2 regions of the Virgibacillus sp. Bac332 genome follow, and region 2 is predicted to be linked to the other one. Evidence: a T-box and tRNA genes for the amino acid it is inferred to sense, from the RefSeq annotation. Region 2 holds a T-box; the other holds one or more tRNA genes.
The links. A T-box is a leader RNA that pairs with one kind of tRNA and senses whether it is charged. The one in region 2 lies ahead of ileS (isoleucine--tRNA ligase), so its partner is inferred to be a tRNA-Ile.
Positions count from the first base shown of each region.

Region 1: it encodes a tRNA-Ile, which carries the amino acid that the T-box ahead of ileS (isoleucine--tRNA ligase) is inferred to sense. The anticodon was not compared.

Region 1 is NZ_CP033046.1:1,261,568-1,269,040, reverse strand. Features, by position in the region: gene D9782_RS06090 (hypothetical protein) at 1-64, shown strand, start outside; gene D9782_RS23940 (thiol-disulfide oxidoreductase DCC family protein) at 64-447, shown strand; tRNA gene D9782_RS06080 (tRNA-Thr) at 846-918, opposite strand; tRNA gene D9782_RS06075 (tRNA-Asn) at 925-999, opposite strand; rRNA gene rrf (5S ribosomal RNA) at 1,112-1,227, opposite strand; rRNA gene D9782_RS06065 (23S ribosomal RNA) at 1,369-4,287, opposite strand; tRNA gene D9782_RS06060 (tRNA-Ala) at 4,527-4,599, opposite strand; tRNA gene D9782_RS06055 (tRNA-Ile) at 4,620-4,696, opposite strand; rRNA gene D9782_RS06050 (16S ribosomal RNA) at 4,805-6,369, opposite strand; gene D9782_RS06045 (hypothetical protein) at 6,786-7,007, opposite strand; gene pdaB (polysaccharide deacetylase family sporulation protein PdaB) at 7,271-7,473, shown strand, end outside.
Region 2 is NZ_CP033046.1:2,987,256-2,994,728, reverse strand. Features, by position in the region: gene D9782_RS14235 (ABC transporter substrate-binding protein) at 1-14, opposite strand, end outside; gene D9782_RS14230 (hypothetical protein) at 331-528, opposite strand; gene ileS (isoleucine--tRNA ligase) at 910-3,660, opposite strand; T-box leader at 3,701-3,919, opposite strand; gene D9782_RS14220 (DivIVA domain-containing protein) at 3,987-4,490, opposite strand; gene D9782_RS14215 (YlmH family RNA-binding protein) at 4,590-5,312, opposite strand; gene D9782_RS14210 (YggT family protein) at 5,378-5,644, opposite strand; gene D9782_RS14205 (cell division protein SepF) at 5,652-6,083, opposite strand; gene D9782_RS14200 (YggS family pyridoxal phosphate-dependent enzyme) at 6,093-6,761, opposite strand; gene pgeF (peptidoglycan editing factor PgeF) at 6,789-7,473, opposite strand, start outside.

The sequences.
Region 1 (7,473 bases), 1.7 Mb from region 2:
TATTAAAGATAAAGTTACTAATTTGAAATATATAGGTATTCAAAGAGAGGAGAAGGAAATTTAATGGTGATTCTAGTTTATGATGGAGAATGCAACTTTTGTAGTAACTTTATTAAATTTCTTTTAAAAATAAACAAGAACAAATCGCTAAGGATTACAAGTTTTAATAGCAAATGGTACAATGATTTTAAAATGGAAAACCAAATTAGAGATAACGTGGATAGCATAATATTAATTAATTCTAATAAAATGTATATATACTCAGATGCAATTCTCCACGTAATAGCTCAAGCAAATAAATTATTTTTTCCGATACTTATATTAAAAATAGTACCAAAACCGATAAGAAACTTTTTCTATAAATTAGTTGCTAAATATAGGAAGAGAATAAGTAAACAAATTAAATGTACTTTACCAACTCAAAGTGAAAGAAAATATTTTCTTTAAAGAAAGGATGTCTACATGAGTCGTAAAATAATTATTTTAATTATTATACTGTCTTTGAATATCATTCGGTACTTTTTCGAATACCTCGATGACACTTCAAATATATATTATGGAATAATGTTACTTTTAAATATAATGGCTATTTGCTTTGTTATATTCTCTAAAAACAAAGATATAGCTTAAAATTCTATATAATCAGATTAAAATGGTAAATTATTTAGAATGATACAAGAATAACCCAAAATAGTTCCGAAGCGTATTTTTTGTGCTTTTCGTTGGTACAATCCCTATCAAAAATAAATATCATTCGTATCAAATTCGTATCAAAAATAAGAACACCACTAATAAAAAAGTGGTGTTCTTTTATTTAAACCCTTGCATCTCAAGGTTTATAGGAAAGCTTCCAAGCGGACTTGAACCGCTGACCCCCACCTTACCATGGTGGTGCTCTACCGACTGAGCTATGGAAGCATAAAATGGCTCCACAGGTAGGATTCGAACCTACGACCGATCGGTTAACAGCCGATAGCTCTACCACTGAGCTACTGTGGAATAGGATAGATCAATAATTAAGCTAGGTACACAGTATTACCTTTTATCATACCATAAAAAATATACATGTAAATATAGTAATAGTATTACTTATAAATAAGTATAAAAAAATGCCTGGCGGCGTCCTACTCTTGCAGGGGCAAAGCCCCAACTACCATCGGCGCTGGAGAGCTTAACTTCTGTGTTCGGCATGGGAACAGGTGTGACCTCTCCGCCATTGCTACCAGACATTTCTTAATTCGATAAATCAACATCTGCTCGGAACCATTCCTTGCTTGATGCTTTCTCATATCTATAGGCGGATACATTACTTATTCATTTGTACCCTAAAAACTAAATAAGAGATCATTCAACGACAACCAAAAGAAGTTAGTTAAGTCCTCGATCGATTAGTATCCGTCAGCTCCACGTGTCACCACGCTTCCACCTCGAACCTATCAACCTCATCATCTCTGAGGGATCTTACTCACTTGAAGTGATGGGAAGTCTCATCTTGAGGGGGGCTTCATGCTTAGATGCTTTCAGCACTTATCCCTGCCACACGTAGCTACCCAGCTATGCTCCTGGCGGAACAACTGGCACACCAGCGGTGTGTCCATCCCGGTCCTCTCGTACTAAGGACAGCTCCTCTCAAACTTCCAACGCCCACGACGGATAGGGACCGAACTGTCTCACGACGTTCTGAACCCAGCTCGCGTACCGCTTTAATGGGCGAACAGCCCAACCCTTGGGACCGACTACAGCCCCAGGATGCGATGAGCCGACATCGAGGTGCCAAACCTCCCCGTCGATGTGAACTCTTGGGGGAGATAAGCCTGTTATCCCCGGGGTAGCTTTTATCCGTTGAGCGATGGCCCTTCCATGCGGAACCACCGGATCACTAAGCCCGACTTTCGTCCCTGCTCGACTTGTAGGTCTCGCAGTCAAGCTCCCTTCTGCCTTTACACTCTGCGAATGATTTCCAACCATTCTGAGGGAACCTTTGGGCGCCTCCGTTACCTTTTGGGAGGCGACCGCCCCAGTCAAACTGCCCGCCTGACACTGTCTCCGAACCGGATCACGGTCCTGGGTTAGAAGGTTCGTACAGCCAGGGTGGTATCCCACGGATGCCTCCACGTAAGCTAGCGCTCACGCTTCGATGGCTCCCACCTATCCTGTACAAGCTGTACCAACATTCAATATCAGGCTACAGTAAAGCTCCACGGGGTCTTTCCGTCCTGTCGCGGGTAATGTGCATCTTCACACATAGTATAATTTCACCGGGTCTCTCGTTGAGACAGTGCCCAAGTCGTTGCACCTTTCGTGCGGGTCGGAACTTACCCGACAAGGAATTTCGCTACCTTAGGACCGTTATAGTTACGGCCGCCGTTTACTGGGGCTTCGGTTCTACGCTTCGCACAAAAGTGCTAACGCTTCCCCTTAACCTTCCAGCACCGGGCAGGTGTCAGCCCCTATACTTCGCCTTTCGGCTTCGCAGAGACCTGTGTTTTTGCTAAACAGTCGCTTGGGCCTATTCACTGCGGCTCCTCGGCAGAGGAGCACCCCTTCTCCCGAAGTTACGGGGTCATTTTGCCGAGTTCCTTAACGAGAGTTCTCCCGCTCACCTTAGGATTCTCTCCTCGCCTACCTGTGTCGGTTTGCGGTACGGGCACCTATGAACTCACTAGAGGCTTTTCTTGGCAGTGTGAAATCAGGAACTTCGGTACTCTATTTCCCTCCCCGTTACAGCTTGAAATCGTCGAACGGATTTGCCTATTCGACTTCCTCACTGCTTGGGCGCACACATCCATCGGTGCGCTTTCCTTATCCTTCTGCGTCCCCCCATCGTTCAAACGCTCATGAGGTGGTACAGGAATATCTACCTGTTGTCCATCGCCTACGCCTTTCGGCCTCGGCTTAGGTCCCGACTAACCCTGAGAGGACGAGCCTTCCTCAGGAAACCTTAGGCATTCGGTGAAAGAGATTCTCACTCTTTTTTCGCTACTCATACCGGCATTCTCACTTCTAAGCGCTCCACCAGTCCTCACGGTCTGACTTCACAGCACTTAGAACGCTCTCCTACCATTGTTCGTAAGAACAATCCGCAGCTTCGGTGATACGTTTAGCCCCGGTACATTTTCGGCGCAGAGTCACTCGACCAGTGAGCTATTACGCACTCTTTAAATGGTGGCTGCTTCTAAGCCAACATCCTGGTTGTCTAAGCAACTCCACATCCTTTTCCACTTAACGTATACTTTGGGACCTTAGCTGGCGGTCTGGGCTGTTTCCCTTTCGACTATGAACCTTATCACCCATAGTCTGACTCCCAAGGCAAAGTAGCTGGCATTCGGAGTTTGACTGAATTCGGTAACCCGGTGAGGGCCCCTAGTCCAATCAGTGCTCTACCTCCAGTACTCGTTCCTTGAGGCTAGCCCTAAAGCTATTTCGGAGAGAACCAGCTATCTCCGTGTTCGATTGGCATTTCACCCCTACCCACACCTCATCCCCGCATTTTTCAACATACGTGGGTTCGGGCCTCCAGTCAGTGTTACCTGACCTTCACCCTGGACATGGGTAGATCACACGGTTTCGGGTCTACGACCGCATACTATGTCGCCCTATTCAGACTCGCTTTCGCTACGGCTCCGTGTCTTCCACTTAACCTTGCATACGATCGTAACTCGCCGGTCCATTCTACAAAAGGTACGCCGTCACCCATTAACGGGCTTCGACTACTTGTAGGCACACGGTTTCAGGTTCTCTTTCACTCCCCTCCCGGGGTGCTTTTCACCTTTCCCTCACGGTACTGGTTCACTATCGGTCACTAGGGAGTATTTAGCCTTGGGAGATGGTCCTCCCGGATTCCGACGGAATTCCACGTGTTCCGCCGTACTCAGGATCCACTCCGGAGGAAATTCTCTTTCGATTACAGGGCTCTTACCTCCTATGGCGGATCTTTCCAGATCGCTTCATCTAAAGAATTTCTTGGTAACTCCAATGGAGTGTCCTACAACCCCAGAAGGCAAGCCTTCTGGTTTGGGCTAATTCCGTTTCGCTCGCCGCTACTCAGGAAATCGCGTTTGCTTTCTCTTCCTCCGGGTACTGAGATGTTTCAGTTCCCCGGGTATGCCTCCTCTACCCTATGTATTCAGATAGAAGTACTGTTCCATTACGAACAGTGGGTTCCCCCATTCGGAAATTCCCGGATCAACGTCTACTTACGACTCCCCGGGACATATCGGTGTTAGTCCCGCCCTTCATCGGCTCCTAGTGCCAAGGCATCCACCGTGCGCCCTTATTCACTTAACTAGCTTTCTATGAATAAGCGTACTTATTTATCGCCTTAACTTTTGGTTTTCTAGCTTCCGCTCATAGCGATTAGCATGACTTCCTTCCTCTTCGTACGATAAGTCAACATCGATTCACTTACGTTCATCGTGTTTTCTTTATCTCCTGTGAGTCAGTCCAGTCTGTACATCGCTAAACATTCGCTTCCGCTTTTAGTTTGATGTCGTTGTTACTCTTATTTAGTTTTCAAGGTACAAAAATGGAGCCTAGCGGGATCGAACCGCTGACCTCCTGCGTGCAAGGCAGGCGCTCTCCCAGCTGAGCTAAGGCCCCGTGTGTTTATATATAATAGATGGTGGGCCTGAGTGGACTCGAACCACCGACCTCACGCTTATCAGGCGTGCGCTCTAACCAGCTGAGCTACAGGCCCATCTAACTATGTAGTAGAGAATTGATCTCTCAAAACTGAACCAAACAACCAAGTATGTCCTTACAAACCATTCGTAAAGAATGGTTCGCGTTCCGTAATTATCCTTAGAAAGGAGGTGATCCAGCCGCACCTTCCGATACGGCTACCTTGTTACGACTTCACCCCAATCATTGGTCCCACCTTCGGCGGCTGGCTCCAAAAGGTTACCTCACCGACTTCGGGTGTTACCAACTCTCGTGGTGTGACGGGCGGTGTGTACAAGGCCCGGGAACGTATTCACCGCGGCATGCTGATCCGCGATTACTAGCGATTCCGGCTTCATGCAGGCGAGTTGCAGCCTGCAATCCGAACTGAGAATGGTTTTATGGGATTTGCTTGACCTCGCGGCTTCGCTGCCCTTTGTTCCATCCATTGTAGCACGTGTGTAGCCCAGGTCATAAGGGGCATGATGATTTGACGTCATCCCCACCTTCCTCCGGTTTGTCACCGGCAGTCACCTTAGAGTGCCCAACTAAATGCTGGCAACTAAGATCAAGGGTTGCGCTCGTTGCGGGACTTAACCCAACATCTCACGACACGAGCTGACGACAACCATGCACCACCTGTCACTCTGTCCCCGAAGGGAACATCCTATCTCTAGGATTGGCAGAGGATGTCAAGACCTGGTAAGGTTCTTCGCGTTGCTTCGAATTAAACCACATGCTCCACCGCTTGTGCGGGCCCCCGTCAATTCTTTTGAGTTTCAGCCTTGCGGCCGTACTCCCCAGGCGGAGTGCTTAATGCGTTAACTTCAGCACTAAGGGGCGGAAACCCCCTAACACCTAGCACTCATCGTTTACGGCGTGGACTACCAGGGTATCTAATCCTGTTCGCTCCCCACGCTTTCGCACCTCAGCGTCAGTTACAGACCAGAGAGTCGCCTTCGCCACTGGTGTTCCTCCACATCTCTACGCATTTCACCGCTACACGTGGAATTCCACTCTCCTCTTCTGTACTCAAGTCCTCCAGTTTCCAATGGCCCTCCACGGTTAAGCCGTGGGCTTTCACATCAGACTTAAAGGACCGCCTGCGCGCGCTTTACGCCCAATAATTCCGGACAACGCTTGCCCCCTACGTATTACCGCGGCTGCTGGCACGTAGTTAGCCGGGGCTTTCTGGTCAGGTACCGTCAAGGTGCCGCCCTATTTGAACGGCACTTGTTCTTCCCTGACAACAGAGTTTTACGATCCGAAAACCTTCATCACTCACGCGGCGTTGCTCCGTCAGACTTTCGTCCATTGCGGAAGATCCCCTACTGCTGCCTCCCGTAGGAGTCTGGGCCGTGTCTCAGTCCCAGTGTGGCCGATCACCCTCTCAGGTCGGCTACGCATCGTCGCCTTGGTAAGCCGTTACCTTACCAACTAGCTAATGCGCCGCGGGCCCATCTGTAAGTGACAGCTAAAAGCCGCCTTTCAACTTCTCGTTATGCAACGAAAAGTATTATCCGGTATTAGCCCCGGTTTCCCGGGGTTATCCCAGTCTTACAGGCAGGTTGCCCACGTGTTACTCACCCGTCCGCCGCTCGTTCCACAGGCGTCACCTCCGAAGAGATCTGCCTGCTTCCCGCGCTCGACTTGCATGTATTAGGCACGCCGCCAGCGTTCGTCCTGAGCCAAGATCAAACTCTCCAAAAAAGTTTGTTCATAATTAACACCGTTAATTATGATGTCTTAGCTTACTCCAGAAGTTTCCTTCTGGTTATTTTTAAGAAAAAACAGTTGCATGTTTTTCTCTTGACATACTGGTTGTTTTGTTCAGTTTTCAAAGATCAATTTTAATGTTTTGTCGTTTTTTGCGACAAGATATAATTTATCATGATTCCAAGTGATTGTCAACATGTTTTTTAAAATATTTTTTGATGAAAACTATTTTATAATGTGTTGCGTCATTTGTTGACAACAAAAAATAATATAGCATATAAACGTCTGGACTTCAATAGTTTATTTAAAAAAAGTTTATTTAAGTTCAATAAATTTAAAGAGTCCTTCTTCTGTTAGAAAGTAAAAGAACCCCCAATACTTGAAATACCTATGGAGATTCTTTTAATTTTTTATTGATTCTCACTGCGTTTCGGCATATATTTCAAGCACTCATTTTCGTTAGCTACTCTCCGAAATAATTGAAATAGGATATTGTATCTTTCCTTCATTGCTCGTTTAACCATATGATCAATTCGATGATCTTCTAGATCCATTAGCAACTCTTCCAATTCTCTTCTTAATAAGTATTCTACTTCTTTTTGTTCTATCTCATTGATTAACAATCCTAACAATGCGTTCACCTCATATTTCAATTCAGGTTATCTTTACCTTTTAAAAAAACAGTTATATCAGATTTATTCGCAGAAATGGTTGAATTTTGTCGGTTGTTCCCTTTTCTTACGAGAAAATTCCTTCTACTGCATACTATTCCCAAAAAAATCAGATTTACATCCGTAAAACAGAACAATTTTACTAAGTTTTTTTCATTACTTGTTCTTATTTCATTCTTCTCAGCATAGCTTTTTATAAAGGACAAGTTATAAGGAGCGGTAGAATGGAACATTTCTATGTATGGCGATTTAATAGATGGAAACGCTGGCTTGTTGTGATTTTATTTGCCTTATTTACTGCTACGTTTATTTGGTTTGAAAGAGATGGAAGTTTTTCTGTATTCTCTAATAAAGAACCAACTGCACTAACGAAAGGCAATGCAAACGAAAGTGATATTGCTTTGACATTTAATATTAGCTGGGGAGA
Region 2 (7,473 bases):
AAAAACCTTTTCAATGCGATTCCCCCTTTTTATACTTCATTAACGTTAGAAATAGTCAAGCGAATTATATCATATAATTTATTAAATAACCAGAATCTTTTAATAGTTAAAAACTATCAGGTTACATAATTTTTTTATTATTCCGTTAATTGTGTATATAAATGTACATAGATAAGGAAGGATTCGGCAGCGGTGCATCGCGCAGAAAAAGCGTTCTTTTTTCAAGGAGGCTTCGCATATTTCAGTAAAAAAACTGAGCAAAATTCGCTCAGTCCTTATCACTACATGCTCAGATTTACGCTTCCTCTAGTAGCTATTATGGAATAATAGCTACTGCTTGACCACCACTCCGGCTGCCCACTTCCCTTTCCGTGGGGTTTGTCCTTCAGCTAACTTTTTTAGCAAAACCCGCTCAAAAAAGTGGATCTTCAGGTCAAACATTTCCCACAGGAGTTGAAGTGGCCGGCCTTCGCTATTATCAGGCTCTACAACGCTAGCATGAAGTAACACAGCTGCTTTTATACTCACGGATAGCGATTTTCACTTTACCCATTGTAAAAAAAGTCAACCTATTACTTATGACAAGAATTGTTGCACCTTCTCATAGCGGAGACGAATTACGTAGACTCCTGCGGGAATTGCGCGAGCCGAAAATCCACTTTGCAACGTGTTCTTCTTTGCAAAGTTAGTTGAGGCCGTGCCCGCGGAAAGCGAAGTAATTAGTCGGAGCATTGCCAATATACATCAAACATTTCAAAATAACTACTTGGCTTAACGCAGTCATTGCACTGATTTTATACTTTCTTAACTTTTAATAAAAAACGAGCTATAATTCATTAATGAATTATAGCTCGTTTTTGTGTTTCTTATTTACTTTTGTCCAGATTCTTTTTAATGACTAGATTAAATTTATGCGGAATAATGTCTCTTTACGACCTCAGCACAACGTGAACATAAAGCAGGGTGTTCACTATCTTCACCTACTGTTGTAGCAGAAATCCAGCATCGTTCACATTTTTCTCCAGCGTGTTTATTAACTGCAACATGAACATACGAATAAGGCTTAGTTTCTGACGTATCATCACTTACCTCAGCCTCTGAAACAATTAAATATTGATGTAGCTGCTCAATAGACTGTAATACATCTTTCGTTTGCTCATCTTTCGGTACTAACTTTATTTTTGCTTCAAGTGACTTACCAATTATTTTCTCATTTCTAGCTTCTTCTAATGCCTTTAACACATCATCACGAACACGCATGAAGTGATCCCATTTTTCTACAGCAAATTTTGTTATTTCTCTCGACTCAGGAATGTCTGTTAATTGAACACTATCACTTTCTACTCCTGGAATATACTCCCACACTTCTTCAGCTGTATGCGGAATAATCGGTGTTAATAGTTTAACTAGAGACGTTAGAATTTCATAATAGCCTGTTTGAATACTACGTCTTCTATGATTATCCTTTGCTTCAATATATAAAATATCTTTAGCAAAATCCAAATAGAAGGAGCTCAAATCAACTGCACAGAAATTATGAATTTGATGGAATATTGGTGAAAACTCATAGCTTTCATAGCTTACACGCACATCGTTTATTAATCGTTGAAGACGATAGAGCATATATTTGTCGACATCTTCCAATTCTGTATCAGCAACTCGATCTGTTTTCGGATCAAAATCAGCAAGATTAGCAAGCATAAAACGGAATGTGTTACGGATTTTACGATACGCTTCAGAAACCTGTTTTAAGATATCATTTGAAATACGAACATCAGCTTGATAATCTACTGAAGATACCCATAAACGAAGAATATCCGACCCTAGCTGCTTCTGTACTTTCCCAGGTTGAATTACATTGCCCAGCGATTTACTCATCTTTCTACCGTCACCATCAAGTGCAAACCCATGGCTAATAACAGTTTTATAAGGAGCTTTTCCAGTAACAGCTACTGATGTGGATAAGGATGAATTAAACCACCCTCGGTATTGGTCGCTACCTTCTAAATAAATATCTGCTGGACGATAATGATCTTCTCTGCCAAGTAATACCGCTTCATGTGAAGATCCAGAATCAAACCATACATCCATAATATCCGTTTCTTTGGTAAACATATTGTTTGGGCTGTGCTCCGAGGTAAAGCCTTTAGGTAGTAAATCATTTGCTTTCCACTCGAACCAAATATTAGATCCATGCTCCTTAAATAAATCAGACACATGACTAATTGTTTCATCTGTAATGATTGGTGTTTTATCCTCTGCATAAAATACTGGGATTGGCACACCCCATGTTCGCTGACGTGAAATACACCAATCTTCCCTATCTCGCACCATATTATATAATCTTGTTTCTCCCCATTGTGGATACCAATTGATAGCTTTGATTTCATCTAATATCGTATGACGAAAGTCCTTAATCGAAGCAAACCACTGTGACGTTGCACGGAATATCGTTGGTTTCTTCGTACGCCAATCATGTGGATAGGAATGCGTTATAAATGCGAGCTTTAACAATGCACCGGCTTCGTCTAATTTTTCTGTAATTACTTTATTTGCTTTATCATAAAACAGACCTTCAAAGCCAGGAGCTTCATCGGTAAATACACCTTTTTCATCTACTGGGCAAAGTGCATCCATACCGTAACTTCTAGCTACGTAAAAGTCATCTTCACCATGTCCAGGTGCTGTATGAACACAACCTGTACCAGCTTCTGTTGTTACATGTTCTCCAAGCATTACTAATGATTCACGATCATAGAAAGGGTGTTTAGCGACAACCTTATCCGCTTCTTCTCCTTTAAAGGTTTGAATTACTTCTGGATTGTTCCATTCTAACGCCTCTGTCACTGCTTCTAAAAGAGCGTGAGCAATGACAAACTTATCATCATTTACTGCAACTACAGCATATTCTAATTCAGGGTGGATACTTATTCCAAGATTAGCTGGGATCGTCCAAGGTGTTGTCGTCCAGATAATAAATTTGACGTCAGATTCCAATAAGCCTCTACCATCCGTTACTTCAAATGAAACGTAGATGGAAGGAGATCGTTTATCATGGTATTCAATTTCGGCTTCGGCCAAAGCGGATTCTGAAGAAGGAGACCAATACACTGGCTTTAATCCTTTATATATATAGCCTTTCTTCGCCATTTCTCCAAATACTTTTATTTGCGCGGCCTCATAATCCTTTGTCAACGTAATATATGGATTGTCCCAATCGGCACGTACACCTAGCTTTTTAAATTGCTCCCGCTGGTTATCTACTTGTCCAAGTGCGTATTCAGCACAAAGTTTTCGAAATTCAGCAATACTTAATTCTTTACGTTTCACTTTCTTATTTTTTGTCAGTGCTGTTTCAATTGGTAAACCATGTGTATCCCATCCTGGAACATATGGTACATGATATCCTGTCATCGATTTATAACGAGTAATAAAATCCTTTAAAATTTTATTTAATGCGTGACCAATATGCAAATCTCCGTTTGCATATGGAGGGCCATCATGAAGAATAAATAATGGTTTCCCCTTTGTTCTTTCTAAGCTCTTTTTATATAGGTCCTTTTCCTCCCATTCTGACTGGCGAATAGGCTCTTTATTTGGTAAGTTTCCACGCATCGGAAATGCAGTTTTTGGCATTAATAATGTTTCTTTATAGTCCATTTATGCTCCTCCTTCTAAATTAAAAAATCCCCTCTATCCCAAAAGGGACGAGAAGACTCGCGGTACCACCCTTATAAATTTGACTAACTGTCAAATTCACTCGAAATTCGTAACGTGAATGATCCCGTTCATTACTAATTCATTTCATAATGAAAGCTCAAGAGTGATTTTCTAAAAGTATTACTGTGTTGGGCTCCCACCATACCCCAACTCGCTATTCAGTAACTCACCTTTATACTAGCTCTATCCTTGCTTAATTTATTCAACTAATGATTCATAGACCTCTGTGTAAGAATTATATGTAAAATAGCGACTAGCGTCAAGGCTTATGATTCATTCTCTGCTAATTCTAGGTCTTCACCTATTTCCGCATCAAATAACTGTTCCCAATCATCAGTACCTATCATGTCCAACTGAGCTTCAACCAACATTTTTAAACGTGTACGAAAGACTTTGGCCTGTTTTTTTAACTCTTCTACATCCATTGAAATACGACGAGACTTGCTTAGAGCTTCGTTAATAATGCGGTCAGCATTTTTTTCTGCCTCTTTAATTATTAATTTGGATTCTTTTGTAGCATTGCCTTTTAGCTCTTCGGCAGTTTCCTGCGCGATAAGAATTGATTTATTTAGGGTTTCTTCGATATTCGTAAAGTGACCAAGCTTCTCATTTAAGTGATCTACTTGCTCCTTTAAATCCTTTTTCTCACGTATAACCATTTCATAATCTTTAATTACCTGATCAAGAAATTCGTTTACCTCATCTTCATCATATCCGCGAAAACTTCTAGTGAATTCTTTATTATGAATATCCAATGGTGATAATGGCACAACAGCCACCTCCTATTAAAGTTGTTTCACAAAACGTACTATCCCCATCTTACACTTTTATTCGACAAAAGGTAGCTAATTCCTGCATATTTAACAAAATTATTTCAAGATTGCAGTAGTTACCTTAATTTTATCTTTTTTTGTTTTCCCCCTAATTTGTACCACTTTACTCCTTCCCTTACCTCTTAGTGATAATAGATCACCTTCCTGTAAGAGAAACTTTACATCTTCGATGACTTTAAAATTCACCTTGACATGTGACTTATTAATGTAAGATACCGCATCTTTTCTTGAAATCCGGTAGATTTCTTTAACAAGTGTATCAAGTCGTAAGGAGGAGACGGTGCAATCTGATTCCTCCCAGTTCATTTGTTTCCGTTTAAATTCTGATAACGGCATTTCTTCCAACGTTATTTTTGTTGTTTTGATGGATAATAAATTAGTCTTCACATATGAAGCTATTTCATCTGCAACGACGATTTGGATCAGGCCATTGTCCACGTAAATATCTCCAAGCTTTTTTCGTTTAATACCTAAAGATAGAAATGCGCCCATTATGTCGCTGTGTGTCACATTTACAAATTTAGATTGATAACTAGCTTGTAATAATGTTAATTGAAAATCATCAGCTTGTATTGTGTCATAAAAGGGGGCAATTACTACCCGTTTCCGCTCCACATATGGATTTCCTCCATGATAGGCTAGTTTTACTTCATCGCCTTTGGAACCAATAAGCATGTCCATGATCTGCTGTTCACGAGGGTCAAGAAAATCTGTTAACCGTTGCTGAAAGGATCGCTCCACTTGTTCCTTCCATGACATGACCTGATCAATAAAGGGCTCCTCATCTTTCCTAAAATGCTGGTAGATCTCCATTGTTTAACCCTTTAAAAAACAAACATCTGGAAGAATTGTAATAACCCCATTCTTGCTAAATACAAGACAAAAATGGCGACGATTGGTGATAGGTCGATCATGCCGATCGGAGGAATAAACTTACGAAATTGCTCTAAATACGGTTCACATACTTTTGCTAATATTTGTCCGAATGAAGATTCCCTTGCACCTGGAAACCACGACATAAAAATATATATAATTAACGCATAACTGTATATAACAAAAGCAGTATCTAATAATCGATAAAGTCCAAACATTTATTTGCTACCATCCTTTTTCATATTCATCTTCCATAAAAGCGTCTGTAATCGTACCAGACACATTGACATTATCAGGTGTACAGAGGAATGTTTGTGCACCCAGCTTTTGTATATCGCCATTTACAGCATATACTGTTCCACTTAAAAAGTCGACGATGCGTTTCGCCTGATGATTGTCCACGCGTTGTAGATTAATAACGACTGCTCGGCGATTAACGATATTGTCGGCTATTTCCTGGGCTTCATTGTATGTCCTAGGTTCACATAGTACAACTTTAGAAGTTGGATTTTGCATACTAGTAAGATTAACGACATTTTGATTTTTATCTTTCGGTTGTGGTCTAGGATCATTTTCTAGTTCATCAACATCAACATATTCATATTCATACTCATCTTCCATTGTGAAATAGTTTTTAATTTTGTTCTTTAAGCTCATTTTGTCACCTCACCCTACTAATTTTGTACCAATTCGGATATGTGTTGCACCCTCTTCAATTGCTATTTCATAATCATTACTCATGCCCATAGAAAGATACTGACAAGGCGCATGCGTATAATTTTCACGTTGTACGTTTGACCTTATATCAGCTAATCTACGGAAAATCATTCGTAGTTTTTCTTTATCATCAATGTGAGGAGCCATTGTCATCAAACCAACTACATACACGTTAGGATAGTTTGCTAAGTCCTCTATAAATGGAATAACTTGGTCTGGATCAATACCATGTTTCGATTCTTCGCCGCTTACATTTACTTGAATAAAGCAGTTCACTGGATCAGTTGCACGTTTATTTATTTCTTTCGCTAACGATAATCTATCCAGCGAATGCAAAAAATCAACTTGATTAATAATTTCTTTTACTTTCCTAGATTGCAGTGTACCAATAAAGTGCCAGGTCCCTTTGTCTTTTAAAAGATTATACTTCTCTTGGAAGCCCTCAAGTCGATTTTCACCGATATTCGTGATGCCAGCTAGTATCGTTTCCTCTGTTCGCTCTATTGTAACATATTTCGTCACACCAATTATGGTGATGTCCTCCAGATTTCGATTACGCTTCAAACATGCTTGTCTTATTTTTTGCTGTATTGCTGTTAAATTTTGTGCTACATCCATTATTTCCAATTCTCCTCCCTCGTATAATCATGATGAAAAGCCAATAAAGCCTAACATTCTACCAGTTCTCCCATGATCTCTGCGGTGTGAGAAAAATAAGTCATTCTCTCGAAACGTGCAATAATTTGTTACATCTATATTATTACGTAATACCCCAGCTTGTAAAAGAATATCTATATTTAATTGTTTTAAATCAAGTAAATATCGATTTATACCAGTTGGTAGAACTGAACTTTGTCTATGTGATAATGGAATCCTATCGATAACCTTTTGCTCTACTTCGTAAAACTGCTTTGTTATGCAAGGGCCGATAGCCACTAACAAGTCGCTCACATTTACCCCATGATTGGCTAGGGTATTGACCATATCATCAGCTATCCCACTAACAGTACCTTTCCACCCTGCGTGTGCAATACCAATATAAGAAGTAATTGGGTCGAAGAAAAATAATGGAACACAATCTGCAAAAAATCCAGTACATAAAATCCCTGAAGTATTTGTAATTAATCCGTCTGTATCTTTAATTGCCGTATCATATTCGGTTGCACCTTTACCTTTGTCATTTTCAGTGACAGCATGTATGCGTGTTTGATGGATTTGCTCTCCACTAACCCAATTATTTAATGGAATCCTTACATGATTAGCAATTATTTCTCTATTTTTTATTACATTTTCTGTACTATCATTAACATGTAACCCACCATTTAAGGAT